3 regions of the Psychrobacillus sp. 05T411 genome follow, and region 3 is predicted to be linked to each of the others. Evidence: riboswitches for the same ligand, from Rfam matches in the RefSeq annotation. Region 3 holds a riboswitch; each other region holds the start of a gene.
What was found. A riboswitch is a leader RNA that binds a small molecule or an ion and turns the genes downstream of it on or off. The one in region 3 is predicted to bind S-adenosylmethionine.

Region 1 (6,859 bases), on a different contig from region 3:
AAATGGAGAATATCCGCGGACGCCATATAAGTATGATTTTCCAAGACCCAATGACCTCTCTTAATCCTACTATTCGAATAGGTAAACAAATAGCGGAGAGTTTAATAAAACATCAAAAACTTTCCAAAAAAGAAGCGAAAAAACAAACAATCGAACTATTGAAGCTCGTTGGTATAAAAAACAGTGAAGAACGTTTCAATCAATATCCACATGAGTTCTCTGGGGGCATGCGCCAACGTGCTATGATTGCAATCGCTTTAGCTTGTCGTCCTGCACTTCTCATAGCGGATGAGCCAACGACTGCCCTTGATGTAACCATTCAAGCACAAATATTAAATCTCATGAAAGATATGCAAAAACGTTTTGGCACCTCCATCATTCTTATCACCCATGATTTAGGGGTCGTTGCAGGTATGTGCGACCGTGTAGCTGTCATGAAAGATGGAAAAATTGTGGAAACAGGAACAACAGAAGAAATTTTTGAAAGTCCCAAACATACATACACAAAAAGATTGCTAAATGCTCTTCCTCGCTTGGATGAGAAGAAAAAACCAAAACGCCCTTCTTTACGTTCACATGAAATCGAAGAAGGAAAACCATTACTGGACGTAAAATCGCTGAAACAGCATTTCCAAGTTGGAAAAGGGAATGTACTTAAAGCTGTGGATAATATTAGCTTTTTTATAAAACCAGGAGAAACTTTAGGTTTAGTAGGTGAATCCGGCTCGGGTAAATCAACTACAGGACGTGCTATTTTACGTCTTCATGAACCGACTGACGGAGACATATTATATCAAGGCATGGCTATTAACCGGCTTAACAAAGAGGAAATGACAACAATGCGCCGCCATATGCAAATGATTTTCCAAGATCCATATTCATCCCTTAACCCGCGCTTTAAAGTATTGGATATTATTGGGCAGGCATTAGATATACATCGTTTAAGTAAAAATAAGGAAGAACGCAAAAAGAGAGTGGAAGAATTACTTGTGATGGTAGGATTAGAACCAAGTCATGCGATGCGTTATCCACATGAGTTTTCCGGCGGTCAGCGTCAAAGAATTGGAATTGCCCGGGCACTTGCGGTAGAACCTGATTTTATCGTTTGCGACGAACCCCTTGCCGCGCTAGATGCATCCATTCAATCACAAATAGTTGAATTATTAGAGGATCTTCAACATCGTTTAGGGCTTACTTATCTTTTTATCGCGCATGATTTATCCATGGTTAAGCATATTAGTGATAGAGTTGCGGTGATGTATGCAGGAAAAATCGTAGAGCTTGCGGAAAGCGAAGAATTATATGCCAACCCACAGCATCCATATACGAAGGCATTGTTATCTGCTATTCCAATACCCGATCCGAAAGTCGAAGCAAAGAAAAAGCGGACCCTTATGGAAGAGGATACCGGGAAGGACAAATATCAATTGCAAAACTCAGAACTAGTAGAAGTATCAAAAGATCATTGGGTTGCAATACCGAAAATGTAAGAACTAAATTCACATGCGTCGCTAGTTTCCTCTTTTTCAATGGATCATCGAGAACTAATTTGTGCTTATTATTGGGACACTGCGTGGTAAAAGACCTATTGGGTGACCGCTAGGATTTTCGCTACAGTCGTACGCTTTCCGCCGGGTGAGCGATGAGCCATCCCCGCCGCCCTTAGGCGTACGCCTAAGATGTCTCATTAGCCCACTCATCCGGCAGGAGTCGACGTCTGCAGCGAAAATCAATGGTACTTACTTACTTATCAGTATCTGAAATTAACAATAAATGGTTGAACGAGACAATATCCACTGCGAACGCGACAATAAGGCAGCTGAACACGACAAACCAGTCGAGTAGATGCCGGCCAGGCGTGTTTGACGGGCTTTAAGACATATAATTCCTATAATATGTAAGAATTATAGTTGTCTCACATCGAGTAAAGAGCCATTTTGAGAATTGGTTGCTTTCACGAGTAATTTGGTTGCTCTCGTGTTGATTTAGTTGCTTTCGTAGTAGAACTGGTTGCTCCCAGTCATCGGTTGGTTGCCCTAAGCCATTTATTGGATGCATGCAATGGAAAAACTGGTTGAAATTTTGTTTTTTAACGGGATGGTATGGATAATTGGGCAATTTCCATTGATTTTCGCTGCAGGTGGCGACTCCAACGGGATTAAGTGAGCATGATGAGACTTCACAACGTACGCGCAAGCGGCGGTGAAGGCTCATCGCTCACCCCGTGGAAAGCGTCCGTCCTGCAGCGAAAATCACAGCGGACACTTTATTCAACGCACTACGTCGCAGTGTCCCTAAAAAGTGAATTGAAACACATACGTACAATTCATGTTTTTTCTTGATGAACGAAACCGGTATAAAATAGTTAACTTCACCCGTATAAAATACATCTTGTATTAATTTACTTACCATGGTAAACTAATTGAAATTCAAGATTTTGAAAATTTCATATTTTATTTCTTATCCAGAGAGACGGAGGGATTGGCCCGAAGATGTCTCAGCAACCAGCCAAGTTTAGGTATGGTGCTAACTCCAATAGACGTACTCCGTCTAGAAGATAAGAAGACAAACTTCAATTTTTTTGAGGATTCTCTTCTTACAGGGAATCCTCTTTTTATTTTATTTGAAAAGGATGATTATTCATGACAAAAAAATCTTTAGAAACCGAATTAGTTCAATTAGGAAATCATAGTGACCCGCTGACAGGTGCCGTCAATCCACCTATTCATCTATCAACAGCTTATATACATGCTGGGCTTGGCCAATCTACTGGGTACGACTACACACGTACAAAAAATCCAACGCGCGCAATTTTAGAAGAAGGAATTGCCAAACTAGAAGGCGGAGATGCCGGCTTTGCCTGTGGCTCGGGTATGGCAGCAATCCAGTTAATATTGTCGCTTTTCCGATCTGGAGACGAGCTTATTGCGCCCGATGACCTTTATGGAGGAACATATCGCCTGTTCGATCAATATGCCGACGCTTACAATATTTGCACGTCTTACGCTAAATTTGACTCCGTCGCAGAAGTAGAAGCATTAATAACGAAAAACACAAAAGCAATTTTTATTGAAACGCCTACAAATCCACTTATGCAAGATATTGATATTGCACAATACAGCGTCTTGGCCAAAAAGTATCAATTACTACTGATTGTGGATAATACGTTCTTAACTCCTTATTTACGACGCCCAATAGAACTAGGGGCAGACATTGTGATGCATAGCGCAACGAAATATATTGGTGGGCATAATGATGTGCTGGCTGGTCTTGTTGTAACTAAAGGGAAAACACTTAGCGAAAAATTACTTATAAATCATAATGCAATAGGAGCAGTTCTCTCCCCTTTCGATTCATGGTTATTAATACGCGGTTTAAAAACACTCCACTTACGCATGAAACAGCATGATGCTAATGCGAAGAAAATCGTGGAATTTTTGCGAAATGAAACGGCTATAAAGGATGTTCTTTACCCTGGAATTGGTGGCATGCTTTCGTTCCGCTTACAAAAAAGCGAATGGGTTGGACCTTTTTTAAAAAACCTTCAATTAATCGTTTTCGCGGAAAGTTTGGGTGGTGTCGAAAGCTTTATTACATACCCTGCTACGCAAACGCATGCTGAAATTCCAGAAGATGAACGTATTGCACGAGGTGTGGATAATAGTTTGCTACGCTTCTCAGTTGGAGTGGAAGAAGCAGAAGATATAATTGCGGATTTGAAACAAGTTTTTGCAAAATTAGAAAGGGATGTGATTCATTCATGAGTACTGTTAAAGAAAGTTTAGAAACTAGCTTAATCACTGCTTCCACACGTGGGAATTATGAACAAAAAACAGGTGCAGTAAATGTACCAATCTATTTATCTTCTACGTTCCACCAAGAAAGTTTTGATAGCTTTGGACCATACGACTACAGTAGATCCGGCAACCCGACAAGAGACGCCCTTGAAAAAACGATCGCAGAATTAGAAGGTGGCACAAGAGGTTTTGCTTTTGCTTCTGGGATTGCGGCAATCTCCTCTGCTTTAATGCTTCTTTCTTCTGGCGATCATATCGTTGTAACAGAAGAAGTATATGGAGGCACTTATCGTTTCATCACAGTAGTTTTACCAAGATTCGGCATTGACCATACATTTGCCGATTTTACAAATGCAGCAGCAGTTGAAAAAGCGATTCGTCCAAATACGAAAGTCCTTTATATCGAGACACCTGCAAACCCACGATTAGGTATTACCGATATCGATGCAATTGTGGCACTTGCAAAAGCAAATGATTGTTTGACCTTTCTAGACAACACTTTCATGACCCCTCTTTATCAACGTCCGCTTGATCTAGGTGTGGATATCGTTTTACATAGTGCTACGAAATTTTTATCTGGCCATAGCGATATAATTGCTGGGCTAGCTGTTACAAAAGATGAGGAACTTGGAAATCGATTAGGATTTATCCAAAACTCTTTCGGTGCCATTTTAGGGGCACAAGATTCTTTTTCATTAATTCAAGGCATTAAAACAATGGGGGCACGCTTGACGCAATCAACCGAGTCAGCACAAAAACTTGCGACCTATTTAACTAATCATCCTTTAGTGGAGGAAGTGTTATACCCAGGCTTAGCTACACATCCCGGATACGAGATTCATGCTAAACAATCGAAAAGTCCAGGGGCAGTATTATCTTTCCAACTTCCGGACAGGGAAACAGCGAAAGCTTTTACAGAAAGCCTTCAAATTCCAGTTTTCGCAGTAAGTCTTGGTGGAGTCGAATCCATTCTTTCCTACCCTGCTACCATGTCTCATGCTGCAATACCTAAGGATGAACGTGAAAAAAGAGGAATTACAGATGGCCTTTTAAGGTTCTCTGTTGGTCTGGAGCATGTAGACGATCTAATCGCAGACTTCGACCAAGCACTAGCAATCGCATCTAATATAAAACAGAAAGTAGGAATTTAACATGACAAAACAATTAATCCAAAAAGCACCATTTCGTGCAGATCACGTAGGTAGTTTTTTACGACCAACACGTTTAAAAGAAGCACGTACACAATTTGAAAATAATGAAATTACTGCAAATCAATTAAAACAAATTGAAGACGAAGAAATTACGAAACTTGTTGTCAAACAAAAAGAAGCGGGTCTTCAATCAGTAACTGACGGTGAATTCCGCCGTAAATGGTGGCATTTTGACTTCCTTGGTGGCTTAGATGGCGTCGAATTTTATGAAACAGACAAAGGACTTTCGTTTAAAGGCGTGCAAACTCGTGCACATGGTATTAAAGTAACTGGAAAAATTGGATTTAGCACACACTATATGATCGACCACTTTAAGTTTTTACAAAGTGTGGCTGGTGACGCTGTTGCTAAATTTACTATACCAAGCCCGAATATGCTATACTATCGTGCAACTATTGAAGAAGGTGTTTACAGTAGTGATGCAGAATTATTCGCTGATTTAATCACTGCCTACCAAGGGTTTATCCAAGCATTGTACGATGAAGGCTGTCGTTATTTACAAATCGATGACACGTCATGGGCAACTTCTTTCTCGGAGGAAGGTATTGCTGGACTTAAAGAAAGAGGACTTAGTGTGGAGGAGGCCCTAGAGCTTTCAGCGCGTGCGATAAATGAATCCATTGCGAAAAGACCGGATGATATGCTTGTTACCATGCATATTTGTCGCGGGAATTTCCGTTCTACTTATATTACAAGCGGTAGCTATGAACTTGTGTCGGAAACTATTTTTAACGGCTTAGATGTAGATGGTTTATTCCTAGAGTTTGATGATGAACGCTCTGGTGACTTTGAACCGCTTCGTCATATTAGTCGTCCGGATTTATACATCGTGTTAGGATTGATCACTTCTAAGCACGGAGCACTTGAAAATGCAGATGAAGTGAAGGCAAGAATTGAAGAAGCTACTAAGTATGCCCCACTTGAGCAACTTTGCTTAAGTCCACAATGCGGGTTCTCTTCAACAGAAGAAGGAAATATTTTAACGGAAGAAGAACAATGGGAAAAAATTCGCCATGTGGTACGTATTGCTGAGGATGCTTGGAAATAACTTAACAATCAAAAACGCGAGCAGAAAAGTTGTTTACTTTTCTGCTTGCGTTTATTTGTTTAGTTAGAAGTTAATGCTCCAATTTCTACTTCTCCATAAGCATCAATAGGCGGCATGATCAAATCAAATTAGCTGGAATGTTTGTGCGGTTGATAAACGGGTAAACAATGACTGTACGTTAATATGTGAAGGAGGAATACGATTTGGAAAATATGTATAGACACCAAACAGATGACGTTGTACCAGAAACCGGAGATTATACGTGCGAAGAAGGCATTACGAAAAAACTATATGAAGGCGATAAGTTCCCTTCCTGTCCACAAACTGAAATAGCTACTTATTGGAAACATGCGGAAGGCCATGTCCATAAAACTGGAGAAGTAGTGCCTGAATCCGGCACATATATAGATACGAATGGACATGAAATGCCTTTAGTTAAAGGTGATGTTTTTCTAACTTCTCCAAAAACTGGGGAAGAAATTGAATGGCGACATGCGGAAAAACAGTAGATGATTTGTATAGATCTGAAAAACCTCAGCAGACCAATTACAAATGTACTCGGTCTACTGAGGCTTTTTGTTGAAGTATTGATAATGATTGCGCACTTCTTTTGCTTTATAAAGTGCTTCATCCGCAAAACCCATTAGTTTGTCCGAACTCATAGCATCTTCAGGGTATAATGCAATGCCAATACTGGATGTAGCAATAACTTCCTTCCCGTCGATTACATAGGGCTGGCTAAAATTAGAATGCATGCTCTTCACAATTGCATTAACCTTCTTCTTGTCTATATCTTTCAATAA
Region 2 (6,859 bases), on a different contig from region 3:
AATTCCGCTCAGGCCGACAAATTGATCTAATAATACAGCTTTTCCTTCCATAACCGGCATTCCAGCAACTGGACCAATATTTCCTAGACCTAATATTGCTGTACCATCAGTTACAATGGCAACGGAGTTTCCAATCGAAGTAAAGTAGTTAGCTTTTTCTGGATGATGAAGTATTTCCATACATACACTTGCAACTCCAGGCGTGTAGATTCGTTGTAAATCTCCAAGGGAGCGTACATCTAACCTACTCTTCATCGCAATTTTTCCACCCTCATGCGCGTTTAAAACATCATCCGTTACCGCATGAATTTTTACTCCATTACCAATCGCTTCAATATTTGCGATTACTTTATCTAATTGCTCAATAGATTTACATGTAATTGTAATATCACGAACTGTTATTAATGCACCACTTTTTAATGTTGTAATATCACCAATATCTCCATCACCTAGTCCAATCGCCGTTGCAACTTTCGCAAAATTACCTGGCTTCGAAGGAGTTTCTACAATAATATTTCGAATAATATGTTGGTTTTGCATGTTATATCTCCTTTAAACTCACTTTTTCGACCACTCGATTATAACATAAAAAAACCCCTCATTCATAAGGAATGAAGGAATCTTTCTTATATTAAGAGAATAAAAGTCTTTCTAATGCTAAAGGTTCTATATATTGACCATCTTTATATACACGCATATTCCCACCTGAAATTTCATCGATTAGAATTATTTCATTTGTTTTGGCATCACGGCCGAACTCCAGTTTAATATCGTATAAATCTAACCCTTTTATTGCTAAATCCTCTTTCACTAATTGAGAAATTTGTTTGGTTAAAGTTTGTAATATTTCATATTCCTCTTCTGAAAGAATAGAAAGCATGGAAAGGGCTTGTTTCGAGATTGGCGGATCTTGACGCTCGTCGTCTTTAATCGTTACTTCCACAAATGCATCTAAAGGTTGTCCCTCTTCACAATATGCTCCATATCTACGTAAAAAGCTTCCGACAGCTTTAAAGCGGCAAATAACTTCAAGTCCTTTACCAAAAACTTTCGCTTCTTTTACAGTCATTGTAGATTCTTCGATATTAGAATCGATAAAATGGGTTGGTATTTCTTTTTCCATTAACTTTTGAAAGAAATAAGTAGTCATGCGTAGTCCTGCTTTTCCAGCGCCTTCTATTGTTAAGCCGACCGTATTGGCACCGGGATCAAAGACACCATTTTCACCAGTTACATCATCTTTAAATTTTAATAAAACATCCCCATTATCCAGCTTGTAAACGTCTTTTGTTTTACCTTGATAGGTAAGATTCATTTGCAACTTCCTCCTTCAATTAACTACGCCTTATTTTACACCTAAAAGACATATTCAAACAATATACCCGATAGATCTTAGTACATTATTTATAAATGAATGCGAGTAGGCAAAAATTTCTTCTCGTTCCGGTTCTTGATGGAGATCATGAAAACAATTTTTCCATTCTTTATACTGATACTCAGAAAGTGTTTGTTTTTTTAACCAACTAATTGTTGCCTTCGTATCCGTAATTTTATCTCGTTCTCCCGTCATTAACAAAATCGGAACATTGGGAACAGACTCTTCCGACTGTACGACCGTTTTCATCAATGTTTGCAATTCTTTATACCAGTCATTGGTAACGAGCGTACTATATGCTGGATCCTCGACAAATTGGCGGAATACTTCATAGTTTCTTGTTAATTCATTTAACTCAATCTCATGGTTAATCTTTTGCGGGACGGATAATTTTGCTAGTGCATTTGTCCATTTAGACGGCATTTTTTTTAGGTGAAGCCATGGAGATGTTAGAATTACCCCTGCATATTCCAATTCTAGTTTGCGCATCACTCTTATTAATAATGTTGCCCCTAGCCCATGTCCCATTAAAAAAATTGGTAAATCATATGTTACTGCAACTTGGAGTGCCTGTTTTATATATTCTTTATACAATTCAAAAGACTCATCATGTAGCCCTTTTGCTTTTTTTAGTTCACCATGACCAGGTAAATCCCCCATAACGATATGGCAATTAGAGCTTCTTAATTTTTCAATTAGCCAAGCATATCTACGATGGTGTTCATATGCACTATGTACGAGGATGATTACTGCCTTTGGTTTTTCTTCTGCTTCCCATTTCCACATGAACAGCACACCTTCCTGTTTTGTTTCATTTTTTGTGTTTGTTTGTTACGATTAATTATATTCTATTTTAATAAAGGGTGTGTATTTATTGATTTATCCTTATAAAGACAAAATTCCATCGATTGATGAATCTGCTTTTATAGCTGATTATGTCACAATAACAGGCGATGTGACAATCGGTCCGGAGTCTACAATTTGGTTCAATACGGTAATTAGAGGGGACGTTGCTCCTACGATTATTGGTCGTAAAGTAAGTATTCAAGATTTAAGTTGCCTTCATCAAAGTCCAAATAAGCCACTCATTATCGAGGACGAAGTAACGATTGGGCATCAAGCAACTTTACATAGTTGTATCGTTCGAAAAGGTGCATTAGTTGGGATGGGTTCCATTATTTTAGATGGTGCCGAAATCGGAGAAGGTGCATTTATCGGAGCAGGAAGTCTTGTACCTCCTGGCAAGAAAATTCCGCCTGGTTCACTAGCATTTGGAAATCCCGCAAAAGTAGTACGAGAGCTTAATGATGCTGATAAAGAAGATATGCAGCGCATTATTCGAAAGTATGTGGAAAAAGGCGAGTATTATAAATCGTTGCAGAGATAAAGGCTAAGAGCGCCACTCGTGTGGCAACATCCTGTTGGCCCCGGCAGGAATCGCTACCTGCAGCGAAAATCAATGAAAATTGCTTACTTACTCAGCATCGACTCGCTAAAAACAAAATTTTATACAGTTTTTTCTAATGCGAATCCAGGAAATGGCTTAGGGCAACCAACCGATCATTGAAAGCAACTAGTACTATGTTGAAAGCAACTAAATCAGCACGAGAGCAACCAAAACACTAGTGAAAGCAACCAATTTTTAAAATAGCAAGTTTACTTGGATTGAGACGCCCATGACTGTGACGCATTATTTATAAATGTTGCGCGTTTGAATGGCAACGTTGCGCAAATGACCTACAATGTTGCGTGTAACGACTAGGATTTTGCGCATTTTTGATCTTATATTCTTATCTAGCTAAATAGTGGGAATCATTTTGCCGTAGCTGGTCGTGCCACATGAGCCAAAGTCATGAACCCACTTGCGTGTAACACGAGTAGGTTCATGGGAGGTGCGACAAACGCGAAGGTTAGCAGGAACTCACTAAGTAGCATTATACCTATTTCATATACATTATAAAAAATGTCTTATCTTATGTTACCTGAAAACAGTTATCTACTATAGTTTTATAGAAAAAAAAAGCCACCACTTTTAAAAAGTGATGGCTTTTCTTATTACTTATAATCCTGCTTTTTCTTTTAAAGCGTCTGCTTTATCTGTTTTTTCCCATGGCGCGTCGATGTCTGTACGACCGAAGTGACCATAAGCTGCAGTTGGTTTGTAAATTGGACGACGTAGGTCTAGCATTTTAATAATGCCTGCTGGACGAAGGTCAAATAGTTCACGAATGTAAGCTACTAATTGTGCCTCTTCTACTTTTCCAGTTCCAAATGTATCAACAGCGATCGATACAGGTTGAGCTACTCCAATAGCATAAGCTAATTGTACTTCGCAACGGTCTGCAAGTCCTGCAGCGACAATGTTTTTTGCTACATAACGAGCAGCATATGCAGCGGAACGGTCTACTTTCGTTGGATCTTTACCAGAGAAAGCACCGCCTCCATGACGAGCGTAACCACCGTAAGTATCTACGATAATTTTACGACCTGTTAAACCTGCATCCCCTTGAGGTCCACCGATTACAAAACGGCCAGTTGGGTTGATAAAGTATTTTGTATTTTCATCGATTAAATGAGCAGGAACAATCGGCTTGATCACTACTTCTTTTAAATCTTTTTGAATTTGTTCTAGCGTAATTTCTGGATGATGTTGCGTAGAAATAACAATCGTATCAATACGAACTGGATTATTATTCTCATCATACTCCACTGTTACTTGTGTTTTACCATCTGGGCGTAAGTAGTCTAATGTTTCATCTTTACGCACTTGGGCTAAACGACGTGACAGCTTATGCGCTAAACTAATTGGAAGTGGCATAAGTTCAGGTGTTTCATTACATGCGTAACCAAACATTAAACCTTGGTCCCCTGCTCCAATTGCTTCGATATCTGAATCCGTCATAGATCCTTCACGAGCTTCTAACGCTTGGTCAACACCCATAGCAATATCAACAGACTGCTCATCAATTGCAGTCAATACTGCAGATGTTTCTGAGTCAAAACCATATTTAGCACGAGTGTAACCAATTTCTTTAATAGTAGAACGTACTACTTTTGGGATATCTACATAAGTAGACGTTGTAATTTCTCCTGCAACTAAAACAAGACCTGTTGTTACACTTGTTTCACAAGCAACACGTGCATTTGGATCTTCTGTTAAAATAGCATCTAATATAGCATCCGAAATTTGATCGCAAATTTTGTCTGGATGCCCTTCTGTAACTGATTCCGACGTAAATAATCGGCGTTGTGTCATAGAATATTCCTCCTATATCCTGCGAGATTTCTCTCAAGAATTGATACGGTACTCATTCCCATGTCAAGCCATTTCAAATGGATTAAACTTGAAGCCGTTTCGGACTTGGCACACAAGGATAAAGGGCGATGTTATATAAAAAAACCTTTCACTCACGTAAATGTACATGAGGAAAGGTATTAATTTCATAAGCACCTTTCACTCTTATCAATCAAGGAATCACACCTTGTCTCAGGTTGGGCACCTTTGTAATAAAAAAAATTACAGGTTGCCGGGTTTCATAGGGCCTGACCCCTCCACCAGCTCGGGATAAGAGTATCCGTTCAATAAAACATCATACGGAAACTCCGTACAAAAGTCAATAATTTTTTAGTGCCTATTAGAAAAGATAAAAAAATAATACATTAATTAGTGTAGACTATTTAACTTAATGTGTTATACTAATTCACATATAAACGAAAAATTCCTCCACCCTTGAGGAAATAATGAAAAAAGGATGGTAAATACAATATGAATTCAATCGATACGGTGAGTGAACTGAACGAATTGCTAGCTGGAAACAATATTAGCGTACAATTATCAGTGCCGCAACTTGTGGAAAAAGCAACATCTAGAGGAGAAGCTATTTTAACTTCTACAGGTGCTGTAAAAGCAGAAACAGGTAAATATACAGGCCGTTCCCCACAAGATAAATATATCGTAGAAGAACCTATCTCTAAAGACAAAATCGATTGGGGTTCCGTAAACCAACCTATCTCTTCTGAAATTTTTGACGCACTATATAAAAAAGTAACGAACTATTTAAAAGAACAAGAAGAATTATTTGTCTTTAAAGGATTCGCAGGAGCAGATAAAGAATCCCGTCTTGGCATTCAAGTGATTAATGAATTTGCATGGCATAATTTATTTGCACATCAATTATTCATCCGCCCTACGGAAGAAGAACTGTCAACACATCAAGCAGATTTCACCATTGTAAGTGCACCAAACTTCAAAGCTGATCCAGCTATCGATGGCACTAAATCAGAAACATTCATCATCGTTTCTATGGAAAAGCGTATCGTATTAATCGGTGGAACGGAATATGCTGGTGAAATGAAAAAATCCATCTTCTCTATTATGAACTATTTGTTACCAGAACAAAACATTTTTCCGATGCATTGTTCAGCAAACGTTGGAGAAGCAGGAGATGTTGCATTATTCTTCGGTTTATCTGGAACAGGGAAAACGACTCTTTCTGCAGATGCAGGACGTAAGCTAATCGGAGATGACGAGCACGGATGGTCGGATAATGGCGTATTTAATATCGAAGGTGGCTGCTACGCTAAATGTATCGACTTAACTCGTGAAAACGAACCACAAATCTTTGATGCTATTACATTCGGAACAGTTTTAGAGAATGTAGTTGTGGATTTAGAAACTCGCGTTGCCAACTATGCAGATGATTCATTAACAGAAAATACACGTGCGGCATACCAAATTCAAAATATCGAAAACATTGTAGACCCTTCCATTGCTGGTCATCCAAATACAATTGTTTTCTTAACAGCTGATGCATTTGGCGTGTTGCCTCCAATTAGTAAATTAACGAAAGAACAAGCAATGTACCACTTTTTAAGTGGGTTTACATCGAAACTTGCAGGAACAGAACGTGGAATCACATCGCCACAGCCAGCATTTTCTACTTGCTTCGGCTCCCCTTTCTTACCATTGCATGCGACTGTTTACGCAGAAATGCTTGGGAAGAAAATTGATGAACACGGTGCACAAGTTTTCCTTGTAAATACTGGATGGACTGGTGGAGAATACGGTGTTGGTAGCCGTATGAAACTTGCTTACACTCGTACGATGGTTCGTGCAGCGATTGATGGAAAGTTAAGAAATGCAGAAACTACGATAGATCCAGTATTTGGTCTTGCAATTCCTACAGAAATTGAAGGAGTACCTACTGAAGTGCTTATCCCACGTAATGCTTGGGAAGATCAAGCAGCATATGATGTAAAAGCAACGGAACTTGCACAATCTTTCCGTGAAAACTTTAAAAAATTCGGTACCGTATCTGAAGACATCTCGCTTAAAGGCGGTCCATTAGCTTAATAAAATAAAAAAGGATGTCCCATACAATTGGTGACATCCTTTTTTAATTAATCTGCATTCTCATCATAAAAACTCGTTGAGGCAGATGAAGCGAATATGGATATGAATTTTTCGGCTTCTTCTTCATCCAC
Region 3 (5,976 bases):
TGTACCGACCCATTATTTAAAACAGGATGAAACGGTGATTACTACAACCTTATTATCCGTTTATTTTTCTCATAATATTCCTATTGAACAGCTTTCCATTGATTTAATCGAACCACGGTTAATACAAAACGTATTGGAGGACATCGGGCAGTCGGAACAATATCCACATATGCTAACCATTGACCCAACCTTTGAATTAGAAGAAGTCGTAAATTTTCACAAAAAATTATACCATAGCGGAAAAACTTCCCTCTCAATTACGAGTATTCACGCCGTTTTTCATGCATTACAAGACAATAAGGTTCCTGTCATTCGAATGCTAGATTCTAAAAACTCAATTTTAAAAGGACTAGAAGAAGCAAAGTCAATGGCGCTTTTAGTAAAAAGCGAATCTGCAAAAATTGCTATTGGATACATCCAATCAAATGAAGTAATTTCAGAAGAAGTGCTAAAGAAAATAGCTAATACTATTCAAGCAAACTTTGTTCAAACAGATAATCATTTATATACGTTCTTTTCAACCCAAGGTAATGTGGAAATAGCGCTTGAAAATAATACAATTCAACATTGGTTTGACCTTGCTAAAAGACCTATCAAAATTGCGTTCGGCTACGGAAAGACGGTTATAGAAGCAACACAAAATGCAAAAGATGCCTTGCCGTATACAGCTGCGAACACCGCTTACTTAATAACCGATCATAAAGAACTACTTGGCCCATATCCTAATCGTCAACAGCAAATACAACTCAAAACAAATGATCCTAAACTGGTGAAAATAGCAAAAGAAACAACATTAAGTCCGGCAAATTTATCTAAAATCATGCAATTTAGTCGCTCGCATGGCTCAATTGAATTTACAGCATATGATTTAGAAATCTATTTACAGGTAAGTAGGCGTACAACGGAACGTTTGTTGAAAAAGCTAGTAGATCAAGGATATGCACGTATTATTGGAGAAGAAATGACTTACCAACAAGGACGCCCCCGTTCTATTTACGAGTTCAACTTCCCTACTTATTGATGAAAAGGAAAGTTCAATCATGCTGAACTTTCCTTTTCCTTTTACGCTTCCACTGTTTCTTTTTGTTGCATGGCTACTATTTCTGCTTTTGATAATTTTTGAATTGTAAATCCAGTTACTGCATATCCAATGGATAGAAGTGGAACAACGTAGTTTAAAATTGCATACGGAGCGTATTCAAATGCCCCAACCCCTAAAGTTCCTAATATAAAGACACCACAAGTATTCCAAGGGATAAAGACAGACGTTAGTGTTCCGCCATCTTCCAAAGCTCGTGAAAGGTTTTTCGAATGTAATCCCATCTTTGTGTAAGCAGCAGCAAACATGCGAGATGGTACAACGATGGAAATATATTGTTCAGAACATGTCGCATTTGTAGCAAAGCATGCAATAATCGTTGAAGCAACTAATGAACCTGCGGACTTTGCCAGTTTAAGTATTTGTTTCATCATCGATTGCAGCATACCAGAATACTCTAAAATCCCTCCAAAAGTCATCGCGACAATTGTCATCGATACGGTATACATCATCGAATCTAATCCGCCGCTATTGAATAGACCATCTACCATCTTATTCCCGGTTTCAATTACATAACCACTTTGAAGTGCTGTGAAAGCATCGGAAAGACTGCCCCCTTGCACGACTATTTGTGCGACAGAACCTAAAATAATTCCTATTACTAAGGCAGGTATTGCTGGTACTTTTTTCACTACAAGTACGATTACAGCAACTGGCACCAATAATAACCATGGAGAAATGACAAAGCTTTTCTCTAACATCAGAATGACTTGTTGAATACTTTCCTGATCAATATTACTTTCTTTATATTTCATCCCTAGAAAACCATATACCGTTAAAGCGATAATGACTCCTGGAACTGTAGTAAACAACATATGGCGAATATGTACAAACAAATCAGTACCAGTTAAACCTGCTGCTAAATTGGTCGTATCTGATAATGGCGACATCTTATCTCCAAAATAAGATCCTGAGATAATTGCACCCGCAATGATTGGAGCTGGAATTCCCATACTCAGCCCAATTCCCATTCCTGCGACACCAATAGTTCCCATAGTAGACCAAGAACTACCTATTGAAAGGGAGACAATCATACAAATAACACAAATTGTTACTAAGAAAAAGGCCGGAGTAATGATTTTTAGGCCAAAATATACCATGGAAGCGACTATTCCTCCGCCAATCCAAGCCCCAATCGTCAATCCTACTAACATAATAATAACGACTGCTGGTAATGCTAATTTAATCCCCTTGTACATCATTTCTTCAATATCATTCCACTTAAATCCATGCTTCCAAGCTACTAATGCAGCAACGGACGTCCCGATGATCAACGGTATATGTGGTCCTTGTTCTAAAACAACGACTGCAACAACCATACATAAAATCATCACAAGTAATGGAATCATCGCCCATAATAAAGACATTTCCTTTTTAGAAACTACTTTCTCTTTTTCCCCCATACTATATCCCCCTTAAGACTGTCTAGACAATTTCGAATTGTCGTTAAATAGTCGCTAATAGGATAATTTTAAAGCTAAATCATTTTACCGTCAATTGTTTTTAGCACTATTTGAAAGCGTTTTCGCTATAACTTTTGCACCAATTGCAAGTGCATCATAGTTAAACGTCATATTCGGATGATGTAATCCTGGTGCAAGATCCGCTCCAATACCTATCATTGCAGCTTTCACTTCGGAATGTCTAACCGTATAAAAATGAAAGTCATCGCTTCCAGAAGTAATTACTTCTTCTGCAAGGCTTCCCATTCCAACTACCTCGATAATTCCTTCTCTCGCCATAGCCGCTGCTTCTTTGGAAACTTCCGCACCCGGTGTGATATCTTCCCATTCCCACTCTATTTCTATATCAAATAGTTGTTTGATTGCGTGTAAATCTTTTTCAATTTGGTCTTTCATTTGAAATAAAACAGCATTTTTTTGTGCACGAGCATCAATGGAGAATGTTGCAGTACCGGGAATGATATTGGCATTTTCTCCACCTGCTTGAATTTTCGTTAATTTAGCCGAATATGCTTCAAACGGTGAAAAATAAAGATTTTTAAGTGCCTGATGAATCGCCACTGTCACATCTATGGCATTTTTCCCTTGATGTGGACGTGCGCCATGCGCATCGATTCCACTAATTTTCCCTTCCAGGAACATTGCTGCTCCATGATGTATGGCAGATGAAACTTTTCCAAAAGGAAGTTCTTCTATAGGTCGTAAATGCACTCCAAATAAATGCGTTACATCTTCTAATGCACCTCTGTCAATCATTGCATTGGCACCATTTCCTTTTTCTTCTGCAGGTTGGAATATAAAGCGGATACGTTTGTTTAGTTTTTCATCTTTCAGTAATAATAAAGCTCCTAAAACCATAGAAATATTGGCATCGTGTCCGCAGGAATGATTGGCACGAAACTCGCCATCGACTTCCTGCCAGAGCGCGTCGATATCCGCCCGAACAGCAATGACTTCCTCACCTTCTCCAATTTCAGCCAGTAACCCCGTTACATCATCGAACCGGCGATAAGGTATTTGTAGCTCATCTAATATTTCTGCGAGTTTGTTCGTTGTTTCGTATTCCTTCCAGCTTATTTCTGGGTATTTGTGAAAATGATCAAACCATTGTAGTATTTGTGATTCTACGTTCATTTTTACGCTCCTTATTTTTCAATAATTTCACATACACGTCCTACTTGTCCGTCGGTTAACCGAACCTTTATGCCATGTGGATGGAAAGAGGAATTCGTTAATAAGTCTTTTACGATACCTCTCGTTTTTTCGCCTGTGCGCTGGTCTTTTTTCAAAATGATATATACTTCTAACCCTGGTTTAACTTCTTTTCTATTTTGTCCGTTCATCATCATTCACCTCTTTTTGTATCTTATCATTTTCGTACTTTACATACACTAGTGTGTAAGAAAGTATATAATAGTCTTATTAATACAACAATACTAATTAAAACAATAATTCTTTCAAATTTATATTGACGAAGTCAACATGGTCAAGTATAGTATTTAACATTAACGAAATAATATTTATCTCTTATGAAGAGTAGCGGAGGGACTGGCCCGTTGAAGCTCGGCAACCAACCATATGTTTATGTATGGAAAGGTGCTAAATCCTGCAAAACGATTTCGTTTTGAAAAATGAGAGAGGACGTCTGCATATATTCAAATTGCTAATGAACCTCTCATTTCTGAGAGGTTTTTATTATTTCTATATCAAATTAGAAAACAACAGATAGGAGAATAATGATGAAAAAGTGGTTATTTACAGGATTACTCATTTTAGTTTTAACAGTACTCGCGGCTTGCGGTGGTAAGGAAAAGTCAGAGGAAGCAAATGAAGGCTTATTAAGTGACGGTGTACTTACAGTTGGCGTAACTGCCGGTCCACACGAAGAAATCGTTGAAAAAGTGAAAGAACTAGCAGAAAAAGATGGTCTAAAAATTGAACTACAAGTGTTTTCCGACTACGTAATGCCCAATGTGGCTTTATCCGAGAAAGAAATTGACATGAATATTTTCCAAACGATTCCTTTCTTTGAACAAATGAAAAAAGACCGGAATTTGGATTTAGTAGCTGTAGGTAAAACAGTCACTTTCCCAATGGGTATTTACTCCAATCAAGTAAAAGATGTTAAGGAACTGCCAGATGGTGCGAAAATTGGATTACCAAATGACCCGACTCAAGGTGGACGTGCCCTGATGCTATTTGAAAGTGCTGGTATGATCAAGATCAAAGAAGGTCTAGACACTAATTCTACAATCCATGACATTGTAGAGAATACGAAGAACTTCCAATTTGTTGAACTTGATGCTGCACAAATTCCCCGTCAATTGAATGAACTTGACGCGGCAGCTATCAACACGAACTTCGTAATAGATGCTGGTTTATCGCCAGCTGATGACTCGATTTTTATTGAGCCAAAAGATTCTCCATTCGTGAACATTATCGCTGTCAGAAGCGAATCAAAAGACGATGAAGTGATTCAACAATTTGTTGATTTGTATCGTTCCGAAGAAGTGAAACAATTTATCGAAGAAAGATTTGATGGATCCCTCATTCCTTCTTGGTAATGAAAGGCTATCCTTCTATCGAACATTCCAAACTATAATAGTACTAGTTGAGAGAACGTTACCAATTCAGGTAACGTTCTCTTTCGATTAGTTGATATTGTGGAATAAGAAAAGTGAAATTATTTATTTGCCTATTTCACTACATCTTCGTTATCGAAAGTGGAAACTTTCTATTTGGCCGTTTTTCTCATGAAGTTAGTATCACCAATTACTTGAGTGAATCCCCATTTTTCATAAAAAGATATTTTGTCAGATTTACAATACAATTCAAAGCTTTGTACAGATTGAAGTTTAGGATGTGTCATTACTTGATCTAACAATATTCTCCCCAAACCTTTCCCTTGATACTCTTCGTGGATAATAACATCGAATATTAATGCCTTATAGACAAAATCTGAAAGAACACGTATGAAACCAATGAGTCTATTCGTTTTATTTTCACATATTCCAATGAGGATGTCTGTGTTTTCAAGCATTACTAGCACGTCTTCAAACTTTCGCTTATCTGTCCACCATTCTTGTTTGTATAATTCGTAAAGTTCTATGATTTGTTGTTCATCTAGTGTTGAGATGATATTGTAATTCATGTACGCTTCATTCCCTTCAAAATATATATACTTATATTAAACGGTAATATTCACTTGATGATTCCCAACTCATCCCCCCGATTAAACCTATTGTTTTCAATGTATTAATTCCTCTTAATGAATTGATTCTATATTCCTTAATTACGACAATTAAAGAACCTTTTCCTTTAACATATCCAGTAAAATTTACTACTTTCTATTTTTATAATGTATAAAACTGGATTACGATTTTTATTGACTAAACCATATGTAATAGTTATTAT

Region 1: linked by a shared signal. The riboswitch ahead of AC1DFT_RS06155 (methionine biosynthesis PLP-dependent protein) and the one ahead of AC1DFT_RS09940 (MetQ/NlpA family ABC transporter substrate-binding protein) in region 3 are both predicted to bind S-adenosylmethionine.
Region 2: linked by a shared signal. The riboswitch ahead of metK (methionine adenosyltransferase) and the one ahead of AC1DFT_RS09940 (MetQ/NlpA family ABC transporter substrate-binding protein) in region 3 are both predicted to bind S-adenosylmethionine.

Annotation. Positions count from the first base shown of each region.
Region 1 covers NZ_JBFTLO010000006.1:15,213-22,071, forward strand. The annotation lists gene AC1DFT_RS06150 (ABC transporter ATP-binding protein) at 1-1,490, shown strand, start outside; SAM riboswitch class I at 2,458-2,564, shown strand; gene AC1DFT_RS06155 (methionine biosynthesis PLP-dependent protein) at 2,643-3,764, shown strand; gene metC (cystathionine beta-lyase) at 3,761-4,948, shown strand; gene AC1DFT_RS06165 (5-methyltetrahydropteroyltriglutamate--homocysteine S-methyltransferase) at 4,950-6,056, shown strand; gene AC1DFT_RS06170 (hypothetical protein) at 6,260-6,565, shown strand; gene AC1DFT_RS06175 (diguanylate cyclase domain-containing protein) at 6,620-6,859, opposite strand, start outside.
Region 2 covers NZ_JBFTLO010000014.1:52,042-58,900, forward strand. The annotation lists gene AC1DFT_RS12790 (NAD-dependent malic enzyme) at 1-540, opposite strand, end outside; gene AC1DFT_RS12795 (phosphoribosylaminoimidazolesuccinocarboxamide synthase) at 632-1,315, opposite strand; gene AC1DFT_RS12800 (alpha/beta hydrolase) at 1,370-2,161, opposite strand; gene AC1DFT_RS12805 (gamma carbonic anhydrase) at 2,250-2,762, shown strand; gene metK (methionine adenosyltransferase) at 3,435-4,631, opposite strand; SAM riboswitch class I at 4,833-4,947, opposite strand; gene pckA (phosphoenolpyruvate carboxykinase (ATP)) at 5,142-6,728, shown strand; gene AC1DFT_RS12820 (hypothetical protein) at 6,776-6,859, opposite strand, start outside.
Region 3 covers NZ_JBFTLO010000009.1:127,959-133,934, forward strand. The annotation lists gene AC1DFT_RS09920 (hypothetical protein) at 1-1,021, shown strand, start outside; gene nhaC (Na+/H+ antiporter NhaC) at 1,063-2,502, opposite strand; gene AC1DFT_RS09930 (amidohydrolase) at 2,593-3,696, opposite strand; gene AC1DFT_RS09935 (YwbE family protein) at 3,708-3,905, opposite strand; SAM riboswitch class I at 4,087-4,200, shown strand; gene AC1DFT_RS09940 (MetQ/NlpA family ABC transporter substrate-binding protein) at 4,302-5,126, shown strand; gene AC1DFT_RS09945 (GNAT family N-acetyltransferase) at 5,297-5,713, opposite strand; partial or broken gene AC1DFT_RS09950 (aspartate racemase) at 5,748-5,813, opposite strand.